3 regions of the Ruminiclostridium herbifermentans genome follow, and region 1 is predicted to be linked to each of the others. Evidence: predicted binding sites of a transcription regulator. Region 1 holds the regulator's gene; each other region holds the start of a gene.
The links. The regulator Rex, encoded in region 1, represses fermentation and respiration genes when NADH is low (regulators of the CRP and FNR family bind a similar motif). The targets are predictions, from matches to a motif close to ATTGTTAANNNNTTAACAAT.

Region 1 (8,048 bases):
GTTAAGAATACTAGTCATTTGCCCGTTATTGTTGACCCTAGTCATGCAGCTGGTAAGTCAAAATACGTTGTCCCATTAGCTAGAGCAGCAATAGCAGCAGGTGCAGATGGACTAATTGTAGAAGTTCATCCAAATCCAATGTGTGCATTATCTGATGCTGCGCAGCAGCTAAACTCTAGCGAATTTGACTCACTTTGCAAGGATATTTCTAAGCTGGCACCAATTTTAGAGAGAGAGTTTACTTATGGTTCTAAATAATATTTCAATTATTGGGCTTGGACTAATCGGCGGTTCCTTGGCAAAGGCATTTCGTCATCAAAATGAAAACCTACAAATATATGCCGTAGATAATTGTGTTGAGTCACTCAAAATGTCAGAGTCAGATGGCGTTATTAACAAAGGTTTTAGTGAATGCTGTTCAGAAATATGGAACTCAGATATAATATTCATTTGTACACCAATCAGAAAAACTATTGAGTTTATTGCCCAATTATCAAAAAATATAAATAAAAACTGTATTATTACAGATGTTGCTAGTACAAAAAATGAAATTTGCAGCTATATAGACAGTCTTGAAAACCCGCCAATTTTTATTGGCGGGCACCCCATGGCTGGTACCGAAAAATCAGGATATTCCAATTCTTTTGGCCACTTATTTCAAAATGCATATTATGTATTGACGCCAACTAAGACAGCAACGGAAACTGCATTAGCTGCATTAGCGGAATTACTTAGTGGAATTGGTGCTATTCCTATTATTGTTTCGCCTGAAAAACATGACTTAGTAACTGGATGTATTAGCCATGTACCTCATATCATAGCCTCTACATTAGTTACTTTGGCAAAAAACGAGAATGATCCTGAATTAATAAAGCTTTTGGCCGCTGGTGGCTTCAAAGATATTACACGTATAGCCTCTTCTAATCCAACAATGTGGGAAAATGTTGTACTAAGCAATAGCAAAATTATAATTGAACTGCTTGATAAATGTAAAAAAATAATTGATACTACTATAAATAATATTAATAGTTCAAATAACAGAGAAATATATAATTTTTTTAGTAATGCCAAAGCCTTCAGAGATAGTTTTTCTGCTTCCCCTGTTGGTCTTATTCCCAAAAGTTTTGAATTGATTTTGGATATAGAAGATAAGCCTGGTATTATTGGTAGGATAGCTACACTGTTAGGTAATAATGGCATTAATATTAAAAATATCAATGTTTCGAATAGCCGTGAATATGAACAGGGATGTCTTAGAATAACATTCTTAGATCAAGATAATACCGATAGTGCTTATAAAATACTTTCAGATTGTCAATATAAAGTATTTAGAAAAGATTAATGAATATAAAATGAATATAAAAATTATGGACGGCTTTTAGCCGTCCGTTTTAATTTATACAGTTAAATAAACTTCTTTATACATATTTAAACTTCATGCATAAAGAGTCTATCTTTATAGAAGCCTTATCAAGATTTTTAAAAAATAGCCCATAAGAAATTTTATAGTTAATTGTATTATTTCATATGTAATTACTAAAGTATATTATCTTAAAACTATTTCTTCAAAAAATAAGTCTTTTAAAGACTAATTCTTTTTTTCTCTGTTAAACTTCTCATTTAGCTTGTAGCCCAAAACCATTAAGCTGTCACTTAAATGAACATTTTCTACAATAACATCGTATGGAATTTTTAAGTCCATTGGAGAGAAATTCCATAAGCCCTTAATTCCTAACCTGCCAACTTTATCAGCAATAGAAGCTGTAACTTCATACGGAACACACAACATTGCAATATCTACAGTATTGTTTGATACAAACTCGTCCAACTTTTCGATATCCAAAACTTCTATGTTCTTTATTGTTTTTCCTATGATGTCCGGATTTGAATCAAATATACCTATTATTTTGAAACCTCTTTTTTCAAAGTTCACATAATTGGCAAGTGCCTGCCCCATATTTCCTGCTCCAATTATAATTGCATAAAATGTTTTGTTGATTCCCATAATATTTCCAATTTCATTATATAAAGACTCAACATTATATCCATACCCCTGCTGTCCAAAGCCTCCAAAACAATTAAGATCCTGTCTGATTTGAGAAGCTGTAATTCCCATTCTTATACTCAATTCCTTTGAGGATATTCTTTTTATACCAATCTCCAGCAAATCATTGAGATATCTATGATATCTAGGAAGCCTTTTTATTACAGCAATAGAAATTTTCTTTGAATTCATTAGAATCCTCACCCCATAACTCTGTTTGTGTACGTATTATATCATCTTTGTTATTTTATTGTCAATAACTATTGCCTTTACCTGGTATTACAGTAAATTTATAGTATTAATCAGCCATACTTTTAAAAAATTACATGTTTACAAAACCTTGAATATTAATCAACAAATGTCCCAAGAATCCAGTCAGTAGACACATTATGCTTACACAACCTTTCATATTAATAAACTAAACTCGCAGTCCAATATTTTTAGTTCATCAAATTAAAATTTAACCAATTCATATAATAAGTTTATTCTTAGTAATAACAAGTTTTAAAACGTGAAAATAACTAGACTTTTCGTTAGAAATTTGAGCTGTTTTTCTATTATCTAATTATTATCTAATTATTATTTAATTAATTTTTTTGCAGCAATCTATTGCTAAGTATTATTTAATTATTTTTTTCAGCAATCTATTGCTAAGTATCCCTCAAACCATTAATTTTTTATTAGAAAATGATGAATTAATAATCTATATTGTGAATCTAAAGTAAATTAAAATCTTTTAAACAATTGTTCTATATAAAATTCATAGTGTCAAAAATAAAATTGCGTGATAAAATAGTCATATATTTCTAGGGGCATCTTAAATTCTCAGAACGGCGCACTTGTTCTATCAGAATATACATGAGGCATCTTATGAAATATGTTACTTAGAATAAATTCACATAGTACTTATACAGCTTAGTAACAAGCTAATTAAAACTATTTATGCGGTAGTTTGTAAATAGCTTAAATATTTGAAAATATGAGGAGATCTAAAATGAAAGTTTTGCACATAATCGGCGGAGGAGATGTCGGTGGAGCAAAGGTACACGTTCTATCTCTGGTAAAGGAACTCACTTCCCATATAGACGTTACTCTTTTAAGTCTTAGACCGGGAGCCTTTGCAGATGACGCCCGTGCAATGGGACTAAAGGTAGAAGTTATAAAATCCTCCAATGTTTTATTGGATATAAAAAAATCTATTAACTTTGTTAATAAAAATGATTTTGATATAATTCATTCTCATGGCGCAAAAGCCAATATTTTTGCATATGCAATTAAAAAAGCATGTAAGGTGCCTGTTGTAACAACAATGCATAGTGATTATAAGCTGGACTATATGCAGAGTTTTTATAAACGAATTACCATAGGCTTTCTAAATTCTACTGTTCTTCGAAGTCTAGACTATTATATTGTTGTAACATCAGCCTTTAGAAAGATGCTAACTGAAAGAGGCTTTAATGACAGCCAAATCTATACAATCCTAAATGGTATAGATTTCAGTACACCTCTTAAAGATTATTCTAGACGGGACTTCTCTGAGAAGTATAATATTTCCTTAAATGAAGATGATATTCTTGTTGGAACTGCTGCAAGACTAGACCCGGTAAAGGATATTGGTACTCTCCTTGAGGCTGCAAAGCTTGTTGTTCAAAAGAACCCTAATGTTAAATTTCTTATTGGCGGAGAAGGAGATGAAGGTAAAGAATTAAAAGCCCGCGCAACTAATCTTGGATTAAATAAAAATGTATTCTTTTTGGGCTGGCTCAATGACCCTTATGAACTAATCAGTATTTTAGATATAAATGTTATGACCTCTATCAGCGAAGGTTTCCCATATTATCTGTTAGAAGGTGCACGCTTTTCAAAAGCAACTATTTGCAGTAGAGTAGGCGGCATCCCTGACTTAATTGACTCCTCTGTAAATGGATATCTTTTTGAGCCGCGTGATTATAAAACTCTAGCTGAGCAATTGCTTTCTCTTGCTTCAGATAAAGCCAAGAGAATAGACTTTGGTAATAAACTTTACGCTAAAGCAGATAAGGAGTTTTCCCTTACTGCCATGTGTAAAACCCAGCTAGATATTTATACTTCAATTTCAAAGGATATTGCACTTAACGCTAAAAAGAAAAAATATGATGCTATAATTTCAGGATATTATGGCTTTAACAATATAGGTGACGATGCAATGTTGAGATCTATTGTCTGTAACCTTAGGCAACATAAGCCTGATATATCAATTTTGGCTTTGTCAAGAAGGCCTGAGGAAACTCGCAAATGCTATAATGTTAATTCCATTAACAGAAAAAATGTATTTACCGTATACTTTGCCATGAAAAAAGCTAAGCTCTTTATATATGGCGGTGGTAATATTATTCAGGACAGCACTAGTTCTAGATCTCTAGTCTACTATTTAAGCACAGCATGGCTGGCAAAAAAGCTTAAGCTTAAGGTTATGTTCTATGCAAATGGTATTGGTCCTATTAATAAGCCAATGAATGCTGAATTTTCTCGAAGAATACTGAATAGAGCAGATGTTATAACTGTTAGAGAAAAATTATCCTTCAATGAACTAAAAAGAATGGGGATAACAAAACCAAAAATATTCCTTACTGCAGATGCAGCACTGGCTCTAAAGATAGATAAAAACATTCCGGTTGAAGAACTATTTAAAAATGAAGGTATACCCTTTGATGGTAAATATGCAGGTTTTTCGGTAAGAAGATGCCCTGGCTTGGAAGATAATCAGCATATAAAATATGAAAAAACTATTGCTGAGATTGCAGATTACGTATATTTGACATATAACTTAAAGCCAATTTTCATTCCAATGGAATATCATTTTGATATTTTTACAATACAAAATATTGTTTCAAAAATGAAAACTGAAAGTTATATAATAAGTGATAATCATTCAGTGTCAGAAACCTTTGCAATAATAAATAAAATGGATATTATGATTGCAATGAGACTTCATGCTCTAATATTTTCAGCATATATGAATGTTCCATTTATTGGTATAAGCTATCAACCTAAAGTAGAAGGATTCTTAGAATACATTAACCAGCCCTCAGTTGGCAATGTTAAAGACCTTTCCTTTGAAGAATTGAGGAAAAAAGTTGATTATGTAATGCAAAACAAGACAGTAATAAAAAATGAGCTCTCAGAAGCAATTGAAGCTCTGATTAATAAAGCTGAGGATAATTCCCGACTTGCTATTGAATTAATTAATGGATAAAACAAGTTTATAAATTATTTTATGATTATAAACCTCAAACTTAGCATATTAGAATCTAATAAAGCACGGTAGTTTACCAATGATTTACTATCAAAAAAACATGAATTAGAAAGTGGTATTACCCACAACTAATTCATGTTTTTTATATCCCTGCTTTGGAATGAAAAGTCAAGCAAAACTTAAGTTTATCGATGGATTGTTGCTTTCAGCATTATTTTTAGAAGCAACCCATTGATTATACTTTACGGAAACACTCCTTAATAATTTTAATATTAAAGGTATCTATTTTTATCAAGTCCACAGCTATTTACTATACCCCTAACTGTTCAGTCACATCTGCCCATACAGCATATAAATCCTCTAATTCAGATTCTTTTAACTGCTTTTCTTCACTCAGTTCAATTAATTTAATATGATCTGTAGCAAACTCAACCATTTCTTCATCTATGTCCTTCAAACGCTGTTCAAGCATAGCAATATTCTTTTCTGTGTCAGCAAGCTGCTTTTCAAGCTTACGTATTCTGCTGCGCTCTTCTTTTGTTGCAATATGTGTCTGCTTAGCCTCTGATATAGTAGTTGTTTCAGTTGTTTTTTTATCAGCAGCACTTTTTTTGCAATGAGTAGAGTAAAATGTATAGTTGCCCATGCAATCAATTACTGGACTTGTGCCAATATCAATTATTCTTGTGGCAAGCTTATCAATAAAATATCTATCATGGGACACAATCAACAAAGTACCTTCATATTCCTGCAAAGCTGCCTCTAAAATTTCACGTGAATTGATATCAAGGTGATTTGTGGGCTCGTCCAATATAATAAAATTGGCATCTGAGAAAATAAGCTTTAGCATTGCAACTCTGCTTTTTTCTCCACCACTTAAAACAGATATCTTTTTAAATACATCTTCATCGGTAAATAAAAAGGCAGCAAGCGCACTTCTAACCTCAGTTTGAACTAACTGCTGGTTTACACTCCAAACTTCATCAAGTATAGTATTTTCTAAATTTAAGTCTGACATTTCCTGATCATAATAACCAAGTCTAACCTTAGTTCCATAACTGTATTTGCCAGAAGATGCTTCAAGTCTTCCTGCCAATATTTTAAGTAAAGTGGATTTACCGCAGCCATTGGGGCCTAATAAAAATACTCTTTCAGCCTTTCTAATCTTGAAGCCCACGTTCTTGAACAATTCTTTATCACCAAATCTTTTTGAAACTGAGTCCACCTCTAAAACTTCATTTCCGCTGGCAATTGTATGATTGAACTTCATTCTTATTTTTTGAGGCAAAGCAGATGGCTTGTCAATTTTCTCCATTCTATCAAGAGCCTTTAATCTACTCTCTGCAGCAATAATATTTCGCTCTCTGTTCCATCTTCTTTGTTGTTCAATAAATGCTTCCTGACGAGCAATCTCCTTCTGCTGCAGTTGATAATGTTTCTCCTGTATCTCCCTATTAATAGCCTTCTGCTTAACATAGGCGGAATAGTTGCAGTTATATACTGTACTGGTGCAGTTCTCTATCTCAATGGTTCTGTTAGTTACAGAGTCAAGAAAATATCTATCATGGGAAATTATCAGTAAACATTTTTTGTAGCTTTTTAAATAATCTTCTAACCATTCAACAGCTGAAATATCCAAGTGATTAGTTGGCTCATCGAGCATAAGTATATCTGGCTCTTCAAGTAACACCTTTGCCAACGCCAATCTAGTTTTTTGACCACCACTTAAAATACTAACCTTCTTGTTAAATTCACTATCATCAAATCCAAGACCTCGTAACACTCCCCTAACCCGGCTATTATACTCATATCCCCCGAGATAAGAAAATCTCTCTGATAGTCTGCTATATTCTTTCATTAGCGCTGCAAGCTTCTCTTTGTCAGTGGTATTGCTTATTTCTATTTCAATTCTATTAATGGCTTTTTCCATATCTATTAGTTCTCTAAAGACCTCAAGCAATTCGTCCCACAGAGTATTGTCAGTATTTAACGCAGCATTCTGCTTAAGATATCCCAAAATCAAGTCTTTCGAAACAAAAATCTCTCCACTTTCTTGATTTAACTCACCTGTTATAATCTTAAATAAAGTTGACTTTCCAGCACCATTGACACCTACCAGTCCAACCTTATCGTTCTCCTGTACACTAAAAGAAACATCCTTAATAATAGTTTCAGTTCCATATGCAAAACTTATATTGTTACAATTTAGTACTATCACGTTAATTCTCCATCTGTTAAATTATTTATTTAAACATCACAGTTGAATATACTTTTTAAAGCCTAATAATATTAAGTGTGGCAGCAATCTTATATGAAAAATCAAATAACTCATAAAATAAGTTAGTTGCCACCATCAAAGGCTTTAATAAGTAATTGACTTATTTTAATTGAATAAACCTATTAATCATTATAACAAAATATAGCCTATTCCATCTACATATTTTGTAATTTGCAGATAGTTATGTGTGTAGGATTACAATATATGTATGACAATTAGTAAAAAATAATGCGGAAAGTGTATCAATAGTGTATGTTTAAGTTACCACACAAAAATATACAAAGAAGATACATTCCCGCATGAATAGAAGAACACAAGATATGAAGTATCGTATATCCCTAATAAAATATTCAAATGAGTGTAACCTGCAGATAGTTATGCTATTAAATTAATAATTAATTCACCTATACTTATTATTAATTTAATCATAAAAAACTCCTGCCCACATCTTTTGGCAGAAGTTTTTAATTATCTATTTTTATTAACTTTTC
Region 2 (8,048 bases), 250 kb from region 1:
GGAGTTTTAACTGCTTTTCCTTCTCCTGATACTCTCTCGCAAATCCACTTAAGAACACGGCTGTTTTCACCGTAACCTGGCCATAACCATTTACCATCTTTATCCTTACGGAACCAGTTTACATAGAATATTTTTGGTAATTTGTCTTCAGTTGAAGCAGCTCCAACATCCAACCAGTGTTGTAAGTAATCACCTACATTGTAACCGATAAATGGTAACATCGCGAATGGGTCACGACGAACTTGACCAATCTTGTCAGAGATAGCAGCAGCTGTTATTTCTGAACCCATGATTGAACCCATAAATACACCATGTTTCCAATCAAAGCTTTCATGTACCAAAGGAATAGTACTTGGACGACGTCCTCCTATCAATATAGCTGATATAGGAACACCAGCAGGATCTTCCCACTCAGGAGCTATAACAGGACACTGTGAAGCTGGGGCTGTAAAACGAGCATTTGGATGAGCAGCAGGAGTTCCTGATGCTGGAGTCCAATCGTTGTTTTTCCAGTCAATGAGATGATCTGGAGCATCGTATCCGATACCTTCCCACCATACATCTTTGTCATCTGTAATACCAACATTTGTGAATATAGTATTCTTTTCAATACTGTGCATAGCATTTGGGTTTGAATCTAATGATGTACCTGGAGCAACTCCGAAGAAACCAGCCTCTGGGTTGATAGCATACAATCTGCCATCTTTACCATACTTCATCCAAGCGATATCATCACCGATAGTTTCAACCTTCCAACCTGGAATTGTTGGAACAAGCATTGCAAGGTTAGTCTTTCCGCAAGCACTTGGGAAAGCACCACAGATATATTTAACGTCACCCTTAGGGCTAGTTATTTTTAGAATAAGCATATGTTCAGCTAACCATCCCTCATCACGAGCTATAGCTGATGCTATACGAAGAGCAAAACATTTTTTACCTAATAATGCATTTCCGCCGTATCCTGAACCATATGACCATATAGTTCTTTCTTCTGGGAAGTGACTGATGTATTTCTTTTCGATTGGAGCACATGGCCATTTTGTATCTTTTTCGCCTTCAGCTAAAGGAGCTCCTACAGAATGTAAACATGGAACAAAATCTCCATCACCAAGAGCCTCTAAAACTTTAGTACCAATACGAGTCATTATACGCATGTTGATTACAACGTATGCGCTATCAGTAAGTTCAACACCTATTTTTGATATTTCTGATCCTATTGGTCCCATTGAGAATGGTATAACATACATTGTTCTACCCTTCATACAGCCTTTGTAAAGACCCTTCATTGTTTCTTTCAATTCATCTGGATTAATCCAGTTGTTAGTTGGTCCTGCTGCTTCTTTAGTCTTTGAAGCAATATATGTTCTGTCTTCAACACGAGCAACGTCTGAAGGATCACTGTTAAAAGCATAACATCCAGGACGCTTCTCAGGGTTTAATGGTTTAGCTAATCCCGCATCAACCAATTCCTGTATTAAACGGTCATTCTCTTCTTGAGAACCATCACACCAATAAATTTGATCTGGTTGACACATGTCAGCCATTTCTTTAACCCACGCTTGCAATTTTACATTTGTAGTCATTATTATTCTCCCTTCAATTTATATAAATATACTGCTATCAATGAGTAGTATTTGTGATTATCACTGTACTATTCAGCAATTTATGTAAGCAATAGATTTAGTTAATTTTTTCACTAACAATGTTACCATACTAAACCATAAATTTCAACAACTCTTTTAATATTATTTATTAATTTTTTTTGTATTTTTTGCAAGTTATCAACTTCCCAGCTTCATGCACATATATTTATACATAAATTTATTTCTCATAAAATTCCTTACATTCTCTTATATCAAACATTTTTATCAATTTTGCGTTGTACTTTATTACATACAATATATGTGTTTTTTGCAAAAAAAGACATTTTTATATCGAAGAAGTTGCATGTACATTTTTGTATACAATAAACAATGATAACTTATACATGCCACAATTTAACTACAAATTAAGCACAGGTTTTATTTATTTATTATTTTAATGGTATTTATATAGGTATTTTCAGCCACTATTTATTGGGTCTATTTATTAAATTATAGGCATATAACTAAGCAGGCTTTATGCAGCAAATTAATCATTAAAACAATCATCTTTAAAAGCTTCAACAACCCTATTTGTGACTACGTTAAACTACTCAACTAATACCGTCTATTAAGATAGCATTCCCACATGAAATGCCTAACAATGTTATCATTATTATTTTTATTGCATAAACTATATAATGAACAAATATTTAGGAAGGTGGAATCCTTTTGTCTGCAAAGATTATTAACTATTACGCATGTGCCAATTCAGCCCGTGGTTTTATTAGCTTTTTCGATGATAATATCAAAGGACTTGATAAGTTATACATCCTAAAGGGTGGACCTGGAACGGGCAAATCAACTCTTATGAAAAACATAGGCAACGAATGGTACAATAGAGGTTTCGATATAGAATACATACACTGTTCTTCTGATAACCATTCTATTGATGGAGTGATAATACCAACTCTTAGCATCGGTGTCGTTGATGGTACAGCACCCCATATTATTGAGCCAAAAGCACCTGGGGCAATAGAGGATTATGTAAATCTTGGAGCAGCCTGGGATAGTAAAAAACTTGCACCACAAAAAAATGAAATATTAAAAATAAAAAATAAAATAGCTTCATGTTATGCAAGTGCGTATGAGCACTTTAGAAACGGTTTAAGTATTCATGACGAGTGGGAAAAGATTTATATTGACAATATTGATTTCAATAAATTAAATGACATTACAAATTCTTTAATTTCAAAATTTTTTAATGATAAAAGTTCTGATAAACAAGGCAGTGTAAAAAACAGATTTTTTGGTGGAGCTACACCAGAAGGTTCTGTTGACTTTGTAATGAATCTGACTGAATGCATTGAAAAAAGATATTTCATTAAAGGGCGTCCCGGTTCAGGAAAATCCACCATGCTCAAAAAAATTGCCCAAGCCGCAGAAGGAAAAGGCTTTGATGTAGAAATTTACCACTGCGGCTTTGACCCTAACAGTCTAGATATGGTAATTGTAAGAGAGTTAGACATTGCTATATTCGACAGTACCCCACCTCATGAATACTTCCCAGATAGATCATCCGATGAAATAGTTGACGTATATGCTTTAGCTATTAATCCAGGAACTGATGAAAAGTATAAAGAAGAATTAGACTCGATAATTAGTCGTTATAAGTTAGCTGTAAGCAATGGAATAACACAGCTTGCTAATGCAAAAAAATTACATGATGAACTTGAAAGCATTTACATAGATGCTATGGATTTTAATAAGGTTGATAAAATTGCAAACGACTTAATGGAAAGCATAGATGATTATTTTTTTAGTGTGGAATAGCAATCATGCATTAGCCGTTCATAGTGCTATTAAACCTACATAGTACTGGTTTGTACAAAAATAATTATTTCTCATGTCTCCGTTTCTCGGTTAATAAACTCCGACATACTCAACAGACTAAGGCCCATAATTTAAAAAGGCTGACTCTACTGAGCCAGCCTAAATTATTTTATTTTACTTTAAAGTTTCATATTATTAATAAATTTCTTACTTATTTAGCAAGTAATTGCTTAATTTGCAGACTACTTTAACTAAACTTACAAAGCGCAAATAATCATAAAATTTTATAATTTCATTACTGCGGCAACTATATAATTTATTATGAATAAGCTTGTTACTATATACATAATAGGATGAACCTCTTTAGCCTTGCCCTTGCATATCTTAACTATTACATAGAATATAAATCCTGCGGATATACCACTTGAAATACTGTATGCATATGTCATAACTACTGCAGTGAAAAATGCTGAAAGAGCTTCGTCAAAATCATCCCATCTGATTTTAGCAAAAGAACTCATCATTAGAATACCTACAATAATTAGCGCAGGAGCAGTTGCTGCAGCTGGAACAATTCCTGCTACAGGTGCAAACAAAAGACAAGCAGCAAAAAGTACGGCTGTTACTACTGAGGTAAGACCAGTTTTTCCGCCCGCACCAATACCTGCAGCACTTTCAACATACGTTGTTGTATTTGATGTACCTAAAAGTGCACCAATAGAAGTTGCTGTTGCATCGGCAAATAAAGCCTTGTCCATTTTAGATTTGAAGCCTTTTCCAGAAAATAACTCTGCTTCATCTCGGTCATCAAATATGCCGCTCTTTCTGCCAGTTCCGATAAATGTTCCAATTGTATCAAAAGTATCTGATAAAGTGAAAGACAATATAGTTACAAGAACAATAGGAATCAACTTAGGATCAGCGAAAAGACCTGAAAAATCTAATTGAAATGCTGTTTGAGAAATATCTGTAACACTATAAGGAGTGGATGTACTTATATCAGTAACTCCCATTGGTATACCAATCAATGTAGTTGCTATTATACCAATAAGAATTGAACCCTTAACCTTTAGAATCATCAAAACCGCAGTTATAACAAGTCCAATCAATGCAAGCTGTGCTGCAGGTGCTGCAAAATTTACAAATGCAGGCACAACATTTGCACCATCTGCTACAATAGTTATAGCATCAGGTTCTGTACCAAACATAGATAATAAAGGAGCATTAGCTTTTCCTTCAGTAGTAAACTTGAGGAATCCGGCATTTTTAAATCCTATGTATGCTATGAAAAGTCCAATACCACCGCCAATAGCTAATTGAAGAGATTCAGGAATTGCTTTGATAATCATTTTTCTTACTTGAGTTACTGTGATAACAATATTAATAATACCGCAAATAAATACCATTGCTAACGCTTGCTGCCAACTATACCCTAATCCAATAACAACTGTAAAGGTGAAAAATGCATTCAGACCCATACCAGGAGCCTGAGCATAAGGAACATTTGCAACCAACCCCATAATCAAAGTACCTATTATTGCTGCAAGGATTGTTGCTACATAAACTCCACCCATTGGCATACCAGTTTGTCCCAAAATAGATGGATTTAAAAAAATTATGTACGCCATAGTAAAAAATGTTGTTAAACCAGCAACTATTTCAGTTTTAACATTTGTACCATGCTGACTGAGTTGAAATTTTTTTTCTAAAAAATTCATACTTCCCCTCCTAAATTAATCTCTTGCACTTTAATATTATCCTTTCAAATAATCTATTCAATTGGTATTAACTAGATAAATTTAGCAGATAAATCAAAAGCAAGCTCTACAAAAGAAAATTTGACAGGACTATTTTATCACAAATAGTTTTATTATCAAGCATTTAAATATAAATATTTGAAATACAATTTCGCATTTTTAATCAAGAAAAGATATTTTTTTAAAAATATAACAAGGATGCCTCAAATAATACAACTATAGTATTACTTTGCTGCATCCTTTTATTTATATATCTCCAATCACAGATAAAATTTTATGTGCTAAAGTTGCTTTTTTTATTTTTAAACCTTTTTAACCTTAAAAACTGAGTTTAAAATCAGCCAATTCTGCGGGAAATACCTTCCTATAGTCCAATAGCTGATGCCTCCGAGTCTATATTCATTTGCCAGTTCTAATTTTGCCAATATGCTTCTTGCATCCTCAAACCAGACCTCATGCTGTCTTCCTGAGGAATCATAGTACTTAAAAAATGGCGACTGAGATACAGGGTCAAATTGTATATTTGCTCCTACTTCATATGCCAACTGAACAGCACCTGGATTGGATAGTGCTCTGGCAGCTGTACCTGGCTTGTATGGCAAAGTCCAATCATAACCATAATTAGGTATTCCCATAAATATCTTGTTACGCGGAATTGCAGTTACTGCATAATTTATTACTCTTCTAACTTGGTTTATTGGAGCTACTGCCATAGGTGGTCCATAGGTAAATCCCCATTCGTATGTCATAATAATTACATGGTCAACAAGCGCGCCATGTATAGGATAATCATGAGCCTGATAAAGAACTCCCAGCTGGTCTGCCGATATCTTTGGAGCAACAGCAGTAGTCACAGTATAGCCTAAAGGTCTAAGAACTGCGGTAATTCTTCTTAGAAAATTATTGTAATTATCTCTATCATAAGCATATATATACTCAAAATCTATATCAAGACCATAGTAGGACTTATCTTTTAATGTTTTTGTTATATTTGCTATAAGATTATTCTGAACCGAAGTATTAGTCAATATAGTATGTGCTAAATCACTATCGAAGCTTCCGCCTTCTTTAATATTGGTTATTACCATTAGCGGTGCAACACCAGCATTTCTAGCAGCATTTATTAGTGGAGTATCTTGTATCGTAGTTAATGAGCCATCAGGCTTTACCTGATAACTAAATATACTGAGGTATGTTAGAGATGGAAGAGTTTTTCTGAGAACCTCCATATCTATGTTGGGAAATGCATATCCATTAACTTCAATGGAACCAAAATTTATGGTCTTTGGAGGAATCGTTATAATTTGCCCAACAAAAATCATTGAAGGATTTGATATTTGAGGGTTTGCGTTGAGCAACTCATCCACGGTTAATTTATAATCTCTTGAAATAGAATATAGTGTCTCACCTGAAGCAACCCTGTGACTTCGATTGCCCTCAAGGATTACAAGTGTTTGCCCAATTACAAGCTGTTCAGGGTTTTCAAGTTCATTATCTGAAATAATTTTTTGAGGAGAAACCCTATACTGCTGTGCAATTAAATATATGCTTTCTCCTGGTTTAACAACATGTATTCTCAATAGTACTCACCCTTCACTTTCTGTATTATTGACCTACTTCAATAGCTATGTATCTGATATAGTCTCATTTTCTATCAAATTAAGTCATCCTATAATTCAGTATATGCAGGGCAATCAAAGTGTGTCATTGAAATAGTGTTTTGTATCATCACGAAAATTTTCACAGAAATTTATCAATTTCACGGAATTTTTATCAATTTTATCTATTAAAATATTAATTTAACATATTATATTTCATACTAGAAAAAAATAATAATTTGTAGTATACTAAAATTGTTAAGGAATTAAGGACTATTACATAGCTTCCTCAGTCATTGCGATTGGGGAAGTTTCATTTTTATTAATACACTAAAATTCTTTTATGTAATTTTACTTCATATTGGTATAGTTATAACTTTAATTTGAAAAGGTGCTGCTACTTGTTGGTTTTCACTGATAGTTTAACATAATTTTTTTCTAATTGGGGCTTGGAGGTTATTATGAAAATAGGTGAAGTAGGATTATTAACAAATGATGTTAAAAAATTAGCTGATTTTTATAAGCTTTTATTAGGTGTAGATAATGGAAGCAATGATAATATACATCAAACGATTATTTCAGAAGAAACAATGCTAACAATTTATAATGATGGTACACATAAAAATAACACTAATCAAAATATGTGCTTAGCTTTTACTGTTGATGATGTTGATGCAGAATATAATAGACTCCTTGGGTTAGGTGTTGAAATCATAGAAAAACCAAAATTACGGCCTTGGGGAGCTAAAAACATGAGTTTTTATGATCCAGATAAAAATATAATATACTTTAGAACTCTACTCAAAAATGAGTAGCTTTATTAAATTGCTCAGCTTTCCCACACAAAATCTATCGGCGTTCAAACTTATCAATGGTTTGTTGCCAAAATAATTGCTTGAATTAGTTTGGTTAAAAAACTTATTTTTTATGAGACTCGACGCTGTAAAAATTTTGTGTATAAATCAAGAGAAATACTCTTCTTTGGTTAAGTATTAACTATAGAAGAGATTTTTTTATGAGAGCTTTACCAAAAGATTTTATTCAGAAAATAATTCATAAGAATGATTTTAAAAATCCAGGAGATAACATGTCATTTGGGGTAAACACATTGACAAATCAAAAGCCGAGAATCCAATATTTACATGGATTTCGGCTCTTATTTTTATAAAATAAATAGCATGAATGTCTTTTTTCTACAGTATATCTAAGTTTACTCATTTAATAGAGCTTTTACCTTTTCGTCTATTGCCTGTGCAGTCTGCTCTGCAGTTTTTACACCA
Region 3 (8,048 bases), 470 kb from region 1:
GACATTCAGCTGGTGCACACCTGACGGCACTTCTTGTTTCTGACAGAAAGTGGCACGATAAATATGATATTGATATCAAAAAAGTTAAATGTTGGATACCTGTTAGTGGTATATATGATTTTAGTTTAAGAGAAAATTATTTTCATCCTCTTATAGAATCTTCAATTTTGGCAATGTTAAATGATGAAGATAAGAAAGACTGCTCACCAATTTCTCATATTACTGGAAAAGAGCCGCCTTGCTTAATATTACATGGCGGAGATGATTGGCTTGTTCCGAGAAGTAACTCAATAAATTTATATAATAAGCTAATCCAAAAAGGTGCTAAAAATGCACGTTTAGAAATAGTAAAAGGATATTGGCATTGTAATATGATGTTAGGATATGATAAAGAGGGGCATAAACCTGCAGAGATTATTAATGAGTATCTTGCAGAGACATTTGCTGGTAAAATGTGATATTTAGATGTTTAATTTATTGAATAAATAAAAACCTGTATTTAGTAGATTGGTTTATAAGTATTTACTAATACAGGTTTTTTTGATATTCGATTAATAACAAGGGAAATAGGAATATTGATAAGCTTATCATGAGTTTTTCATGTCTATTTATCTTGTGTCTGTTGTTAAAATAAGCTTGATTAAGCAGCGATTTTTGATTTTTCTTCTGCAACAGCAGCAGCTTGTAATGAATTGAGATGGTCAATAACTATTTGGTTAAACTCTTTAGCTTTTTGGAATATAAATACATGCCCTGCATCTTTAATAATTTTCAATGTACTATTTATATACTTATCCTGTAATGCAATTGCATCTTTTAGATAGCAGAAATCCTTATCTCCAGCAACAATTAGAGTAGGAATATTTGACTCTGTGAGATAATAATAATGATCTCCATCAAGAGCTATCCTAAACCATTTATGGAATTCTGAATCAGGCATTTTTAGGGTTTCTCTAATAAAGAACTCTCTTGATTTTTCATGTGCTTTTCCAGGTAGCATTAAATTACCCATAATTTTTAAATATGTATTCTTACTTAATACTTTCAGTAATATTTTCTCTGAAAGGAAGTTTGATATCATAGATACATAGTTTGGCTTAGTTACAGGACTTGCAAATATGAGGGAAATTATCCTCTCAGGGAACATTTGTGAAAAGTATTGCTCTACAATAGAACCAAGAGATAATCCTAGTATATGAGCTTTTTCAATTTTAAGCATATCCATAAGTACTCTTATATAATTTGCCATAATTGGTCCACAGTACTTATCGCTTTTACGAATAGATGAATTCCCATGTCCCAAAAGATCAACGCTAAGCACTTTATAATGTTTGTTAAAATCTTCAAACTGATACTTCCAACATCTGGTGGATCCTGCCATGCCATGAATTAAAACTAACCATTCTCCATTAGGGTTACCTGAAATTTCATAATACATTTTTGAACCACAAATTTCTGCATAGTCTTCTACTGGCAATTCATTTGTAGAATCTGACTTTGCAAAACTTCTTAAGTTGTTAATCATTTTGATTCCTCCTTTTTTTATTTTTTAAAAGTCATACAATTGAAGTGAGAGAACTTATTTACTTTTTTTTACTTAAGTAAATAAATGTTGATAATACATACCAATTCAATTCATACTATAATTATACATCAAATCTATAATTAGTCAATTCGTATTTGACAAAAATTATAAAATAACGATAAAAAACACCATTTATATACTGTAAAAATTTATAATAATACAAAAATCGACAGCGCATATATAGAGGATTAGACTTCAAATATTAGAATGAATTGGTATGTAATAAAAATATGTGAAAAGATGGCTAGAATATATGCTTCTAAGCAATACTAATTTATTGCATTTTTTCGTCAACAAATTACTGATAAGATGTTTTTTATATGGTAAAGCTGAGTAAGCAGTAAAACAATTCTATTATTCATTAAGGGGATTAATAATAAAATGAGCAGAGTAATTTTTATAACTCTGCTCACTGAAATTAATTTGATATTTATTTTAAATGGGTTGGGCTAATTTGAACTTAGAGTGTAGGTAAGCTAATTATTGTTTATTGCTTATATGTGAGTACAACTTTAATAAATAGGATAATTAGTTAAAGATATTTGTTTAAACTTATAGTAGAAGAATAGTTAACTTTACCGCAAAATCTATACGATGTAGGCTTTAGTGTAACAATGAATATGGATGTATATTGTGGAAGGGTGGTATTATACTATAATCAAAAACTAATTGAAATACTAATTAAAAATATATTTTGAATAGCTCATTTATAAAAGTTGTACGATTATCATGTGTGCACAATGTATTATTTAATAAACATTTTTGTGCTGTTTTTTTGCTTGTTGATATAATCAATTACAATTGAATTAAATTCTTCAGGTTTTTGAAATATGAGAACATGACCTGCATTTTTTATAACTATAAAGTCGCTATTCGTATACTTTTCTTTAAGTGCAACCGCATCATCGTAAAAACAAAAGTCATTTTCACCAACAATGATTAGAGAAGGAATACTGCAATTTGACGTATAAAAATAATGATCACCTTTTACCGTTACCTTCCACCATTTAATAAATTCTTCATTACTCATTTTAGAAGTTTCACTAAGAAAGAACTTCCGAGATTTTTCATGAATTTTTCCAGGAAGCATCAGGTAAGCCATTATATCTAAATATGTGTTTTTACTAAATAATTTTAAAAATATTTTATCTGCAAAGCTGTTCATAATATATGAAAGATAGTTTGGTTTACAAATTGGACTTGTAAATACATTAGAAATTACCCTTTCAGGAAACATTTCACAAAAGTATTGTTGTATAATGGTACCTAGAGAAAGACCCAAAATATGAGTTTTATCAATGTTCAATTCATCTAGTAAGATTCGAATATGGTTTGCAATAATTTCTCCACTATAGCGTGCTGTTCCTAAAGTACCGGAGTTTCCATGTCCAGCAAGGTCAATATTTAATATTTTGAAATGAGCATTTAAATCATTTATTTGATATTTCCAGCACCTTGTAGAACCCGCTATTCCGTGTAGTAATAATAACCATTCTCCTTTATTGTTACCGGATATTTCATAATAAAGGTTGTATCCACAGCTATTTGAAAACATATTAGCACCGCTCCTTTCAATTGCGTTCAGGGCACAAAAATTATTAATATAATTGGAATAATATTTTGTCAAAGTAGATTATGGATTATTCTGACCAAAAAAGTACTATGTTCTAACTAAAGGATTACTTAAAGAACTAAAGCTATTCGAAGAATTATTATCCTCATTTGATAGATCTATTTACAATACTTTAGTAATTTTGGTCTCGAAACTGTACTAATTAACTACAAGTGTTGTACAAAAAGCAGTTTTCAAAGGCATGCTTCATTTTTGCGAGTATTCCACTTTGACTGTAAAAATAGATATTATTTTATAAACAATAGAAGCTACTACCTCATATCTATCTAGAATTGATACTAAGGTGATAACTGCTTCTATAAAATTAGATTATTTAAAAGCATAAAAGTTCCCATAATTATACAAATTATTTTTAAACTATTACATTTTGTAGCAAAAGCTTAATTTTTGCTTTGCTTCTGCTTATTCTAGATTTGATTGTTCCTTCTTTCATATTGAATTTTTGCGCTATTTCTTTATAACTCATATAGTCAAAATAATAAGCAAAAAGGATGTCTCTGCTACAGGGATCAAGAATATTGCTGATTTTTTCTTTTAAATATTTTTCAAAATCATTGTTAATGCATATTTTTTCGGGAAGAATAAAATCGGGATGGAAACTTGAAAGATAATTGTATTGGACATTGTCATAGATTCCGCAGTCCATTAAAACCTCTCTTTTCTTTTTATTATACTTCTCCAGAGCCTTATTACGAGTAATTGTACATAACCAGTATGAAAGCTTATCTGTATCTTTTAGCTGAGTTAAGTTCTCTGCAGCTTTTATAAATGCATCATGTACAACATCTTCCGCATCACAATGGTTTCTCAATATTCTGTATGCAACATTAAAAAGTTTGTCTTCCATAACTAGAAATTCATTCTCAAAATTAGTAATATTAGACTCATTGATCATAGGCTTAGCTACTCCAGTAATTGTATTTATATGAATGATGATTTAACTTGTAGAATTGTTCCGTATATTTACAATTAATGTATATATTTGTATTTATAATTGGTGCAGCAAATATAGAATTTTGGAAATAATAACAAATTTTGTAAAATTCAATTGAACTTTTGTGTATTTTTGATGTAGGTTATTCTCAAAACAATAAGAAGATAGTAAAATTGATTGTTATATTATTTAAGATGTAGGAATGCAGAACGCATTTTGATATCTATAATAATTCACATCATTTCTAATGATATTATCTTAATAAATGTTTTGAGTTTTTTGTTAATTTACTCACAAACTATTGAAATAACATGAAAAAAGAGGTAAAATTACTTTGGTTATTTCGGTAGAAATGTGGATAATATACGAATATTAAATACATTTTTCTAATTTAGAATCAATTAAATAAATAAAACATATAGGAGCGTGAAGTTAATGAATAAGAAGACAATAGAAGACATTGACGTTGCAGGTAAAAAGGTAATAGTTAGAGTTGACTTTAATGTACCATTAGATGCAAATGGAAAAATTACTGATGATAAGAGAATTGTTGGTGCACTTCCTACTATTAAGTATCTTGTTGATAAGGGAGCAAAAACTATACTTGTTTCACACTTAGGAAGACCAAAGGATGGATTTGAAGATAAATTCAGCATGAAGCCTACTGCTGTTAGACTTGGCGAGTTACTTGGCAAGAATGTTATAATGGCAAAGGATGTAATAGGTGAAGATGCTAAAGCTAAAGCAGCTGCTTTACAATCCGGTGAAGTACTTATGCTTGAGAATGTAAGATTCCACAAAGAAGAAACTAAAAATAATCCTGATTTTGCAAAAGAACTTGCAAGCATGGCAGAAATATTTGTAAATGATGCATTTGGTACAGCTCATAGAGCACATGCTTCTACTGCAGGATTGGCAGATTATTTACCAGCAGTTTGCGGATTCCTTATAAAGAAAGAAATTGAAATAATGGGTAAAGCTTTAGCAAATCCAGCTAGACCTTTTGTTGCTATACTAGGTGGTGCAAAGGTATCTGATAAGATTGCAGTTATAGAAAACTTAATTGACAAGGTTGACACATTGATTATTGGTGGAGGTATGGCTTATACTTTCCTAAAGGCAAAAGGATATAACATAGGAACTTCAATCTGTGAGGAAGATAAGGTTGAATTAGCAAAGAACTTGATGGAAAAAGCAGCAGCAAAGGGTGTTAGTTTATTACTTCCTAGCGATAATGCAGTTGCTAAAGAATTTAATAATGATTCAGAAAAGCAAATCGTTGCATCAAATGCTATGCCAGATGGTTGGATGGGAATGGATATCGGACCTGTTACTATCGAAAAATATGCTTCTGCTATTAAGGATGCAAAGACAGTTATTTGGAACGGACCTATGGGAGTTTTTGAGTTCGCTAACTTTGCAACAGGAACAAAAGAAGTTGCAAAGGCACTTGCTGAATCAGGTGCAATTTCTATAGTTGGTGGCGGAGATTCAGCAGCAGCAGTTGAGCAATTAGGCTTTGCTGATAAGATTACACATATTTCAACTGGTGGTGGAGCTTCATTAGAGTACTTAGAAGGTAAAATTCTTCCAGGTATAGATGTTCTTATGAACAAATAATTTAATTTATTTAAATAGATTATAAAAGAGTTGTAATGTGGATAAGACTTTATAATAAGCAATTTATTCTGCTATGCAGAGGCTTATCTTTGTGAAATACCAAATTTTTGTGCCCTAGAGGGTGTTGGAGGATAATATGAGTAATAGAAGAACTATTGCAGCAGGTAACTGGAAAATGAACAAAACTGCTTCAGAAGCAGTTGAATTTGTAAATGCATTAAAAGAAAAAGTTGCAGATACTGCATCAGAGGTTGTTGTAGGTGTTCCATTTGTATGCTTGCCAGGAGTTGTTGCGGCAGCAAAGGGATCAAATATAAAGGTTGCAGCTCAGAATGTGCACTGGGAAGAAAGCGGAGCTTTCACAGGTGAAGTTTCAGCCCCAATGCTTGCTGATTTAGGTGTTGATTATGTAATAATTGGACACTCAGAGAGAAGAGAATATTTTGGAGAAACTAATGAGACAGTTAATAAAAAGGCTCACGCTATATTTAAGCATGGAATGACTCCTATCATTTGCTGTGGAGAGACATTGACTCAAAGAGAACAAGGTGTTACAGCTGACCATGTAAGATATCAGATAAAAGTTGCTTTACTTGGCCTTTCAGCTGAACAAGTTAAGCAGGTTGTAATAGCATATGAGCCAATCTGGGCTATTGGAACAGGTAAAACTGCTACTAATGAGCAAGCAAATGAAGTTTGTGCAATTATCAGAAATACAATTAAAGAACTTTACGGAGAAGACGTTTCAAATGCTACTAGAATTCAGTACGGTGGAAGTGTTAATGCTAAAAATGCTGCTGAATTATTCGCTATGTCAGATATCGATGGTGGATTAGTAGGTGGAGCAAGTCTTAAGATTGATGATTTCACAATCATAGCTAAAGCTTAAGAATAAGTATTTTAGAGTTTATTTTTTCTTAGAAATATGTTTTTGATAGAAAATTTTCGAAATTTTTTATTGTTGTAAAATTTCTATCTATAAAATAATCATGAATATATTGACCCTCCGGCAGGCTCTGGGGGGTCGACTTGTATAAGTTGCAAGTCTGTTTATAGGAGATAAATGTCAAATATGAAGGAGAAGACTATATGGAAAAGAAATTAGTAACATTAATGATTCTTGATGGCTACGGATATAATCCTAAAGTAGAAGGTAATGCTATTGCCGCAGCAAACAAGCCAAATCTGGATAGCTATATGACAAAATACCCTAATACTATAGTTCACACAAGTGGTATGAATGTAGGACTTCCAGATGGACAAATGGGAAATTCAGAAGTAGGGCATACAAATATTGGTGCTGGTAGAATAGTTTATCAAGAATTAACAAGAATAACTAAGTCAATTATGGATGGCGATTTCTATGTAAAAGAAGAATTCTTAGAGGCGGTAGAAAACTGTAAAGCAAATAATTCAAAGCTTCATTTATTCGGCCTTTTATCTGATGGAGGCGTACACAGCCACAATACTCATTTATACGCATTAGTTGAGATGGCAAAAAGAAATGGCCTTAAGGATGTATTTGTGCACTGTTTTTATGATGGCAGAGATGTTCCGCCAGATAGTTCTAAAGTATATACTGAAGAGTTAGAAGCTAAGCTTTCCGAAATTGGAGTTGGAAAGATTGCTTCTGTAATGGGTAGATATTATGCTATGGATAGAGACAACCGTTGGGAAAGAGTTAAGCTTGCTTATGATGCTATGGTTAATGGAGTTGGATTAACTGCAAATTCTGCTGTAGAGGCTGTAGAAGCGTCCTTTGCTCGTGAGGAATATGACGAGTTTGTTAAGCCAACTGTTATTTTAGAGGATGGAAAGCCAGTTGCTACAATTGGTGCAAACGATTCAGTTATTTTCTTTAATTTCAGACCTGATAGAGCAAGAGAAATAACAAGAACTTTTGTAGATCCTGAGTTTAAAGGATTTGAAAGAGAAAAGGGCTTATTCCCACTACATTTTATTTGTATGACTCAATATGATAAGTCAATGCCTAATGTATCGGTTGCATTTAAGCCACAAACTTTGGATAACACTTTTGGAGAGTATATTAGCAGACTTGGGTATAGGCAGCTGCGTATTGCAGAAACTGAAAAATATGCACATGTAACATTCTTCTTTAATGGCGGTGTTGAAGCTCAGTATGAAGGTGAAGATAGAGCGCTTATTCCTTCACCAAAGGTTGCAACTTATGACTTAAAGCCTGAGATGAGTGCTTATGAGGTTGCTGAAGAGGCTGTAAAAAGAATTAACTCGAAGCAATATGATGTAATTATACT

Region 2: the regulator Rex is predicted to act here: its motif matches at 1,681-1,700, upstream of EHE19_RS02065 (phosphoenolpyruvate carboxykinase (GTP)).
Region 3: the regulator Rex is predicted to act here: its motif matches at 4,431-4,450, upstream of pgk (phosphoglycerate kinase).

Annotation. Positions count from the first base shown of each region.
Region 1 covers NZ_CP061336.1:737,162-745,209, reverse strand. Annotated here, with positions in the region: gene aroF (3-deoxy-7-phosphoheptulonate synthase) at 1-258, shown strand, start outside; gene EHE19_RS03180 (prephenate dehydrogenase) at 245-1,342, shown strand; gene EHE19_RS03175 (redox-sensing transcriptional repressor Rex) at 1,589-2,236, opposite strand; gene csaB (polysaccharide pyruvyl transferase CsaB) at 3,039-5,279, shown strand; gene abc-f (ribosomal protection-like ABC-F family protein) at 5,590-7,497, opposite strand.
Region 2 covers NZ_CP061336.1:484,653-492,700, reverse strand. Annotated here, with positions in the region: gene EHE19_RS02065 (phosphoenolpyruvate carboxykinase (GTP)) at 1-1,583, opposite strand, end outside; gene EHE19_RS02060 (PRK06851 family protein) at 2,313-3,413, shown strand; gene EHE19_RS02055 (NCS2 family permease) at 3,698-5,131, opposite strand; gene EHE19_RS02050 (LysM peptidoglycan-binding domain-containing protein) at 5,473-6,750, opposite strand; gene EHE19_RS02045 (VOC family protein) at 7,230-7,583, shown strand; gene EHE19_RS02040 (ABC transporter substrate-binding protein) at 7,979-8,048, opposite strand, start outside.
Region 3 covers NZ_CP061336.1:1,208,686-1,216,733, forward strand. Annotated here, with positions in the region: gene EHE19_RS05290 (alpha/beta hydrolase) at 1-458, shown strand, start outside; gene EHE19_RS05295 (alpha/beta fold hydrolase) at 641-1,525, opposite strand; gene EHE19_RS05300 (alpha/beta fold hydrolase) at 2,331-3,140, opposite strand; gene EHE19_RS05305 (RNA polymerase sigma factor) at 3,571-4,113, opposite strand; gene pgk (phosphoglycerate kinase) at 4,588-5,772, shown strand; gene tpiA (triose-phosphate isomerase) at 5,909-6,661, shown strand; gene gpmI (2,3-bisphosphoglycerate-independent phosphoglycerate mutase) at 6,862-8,048, shown strand, end outside.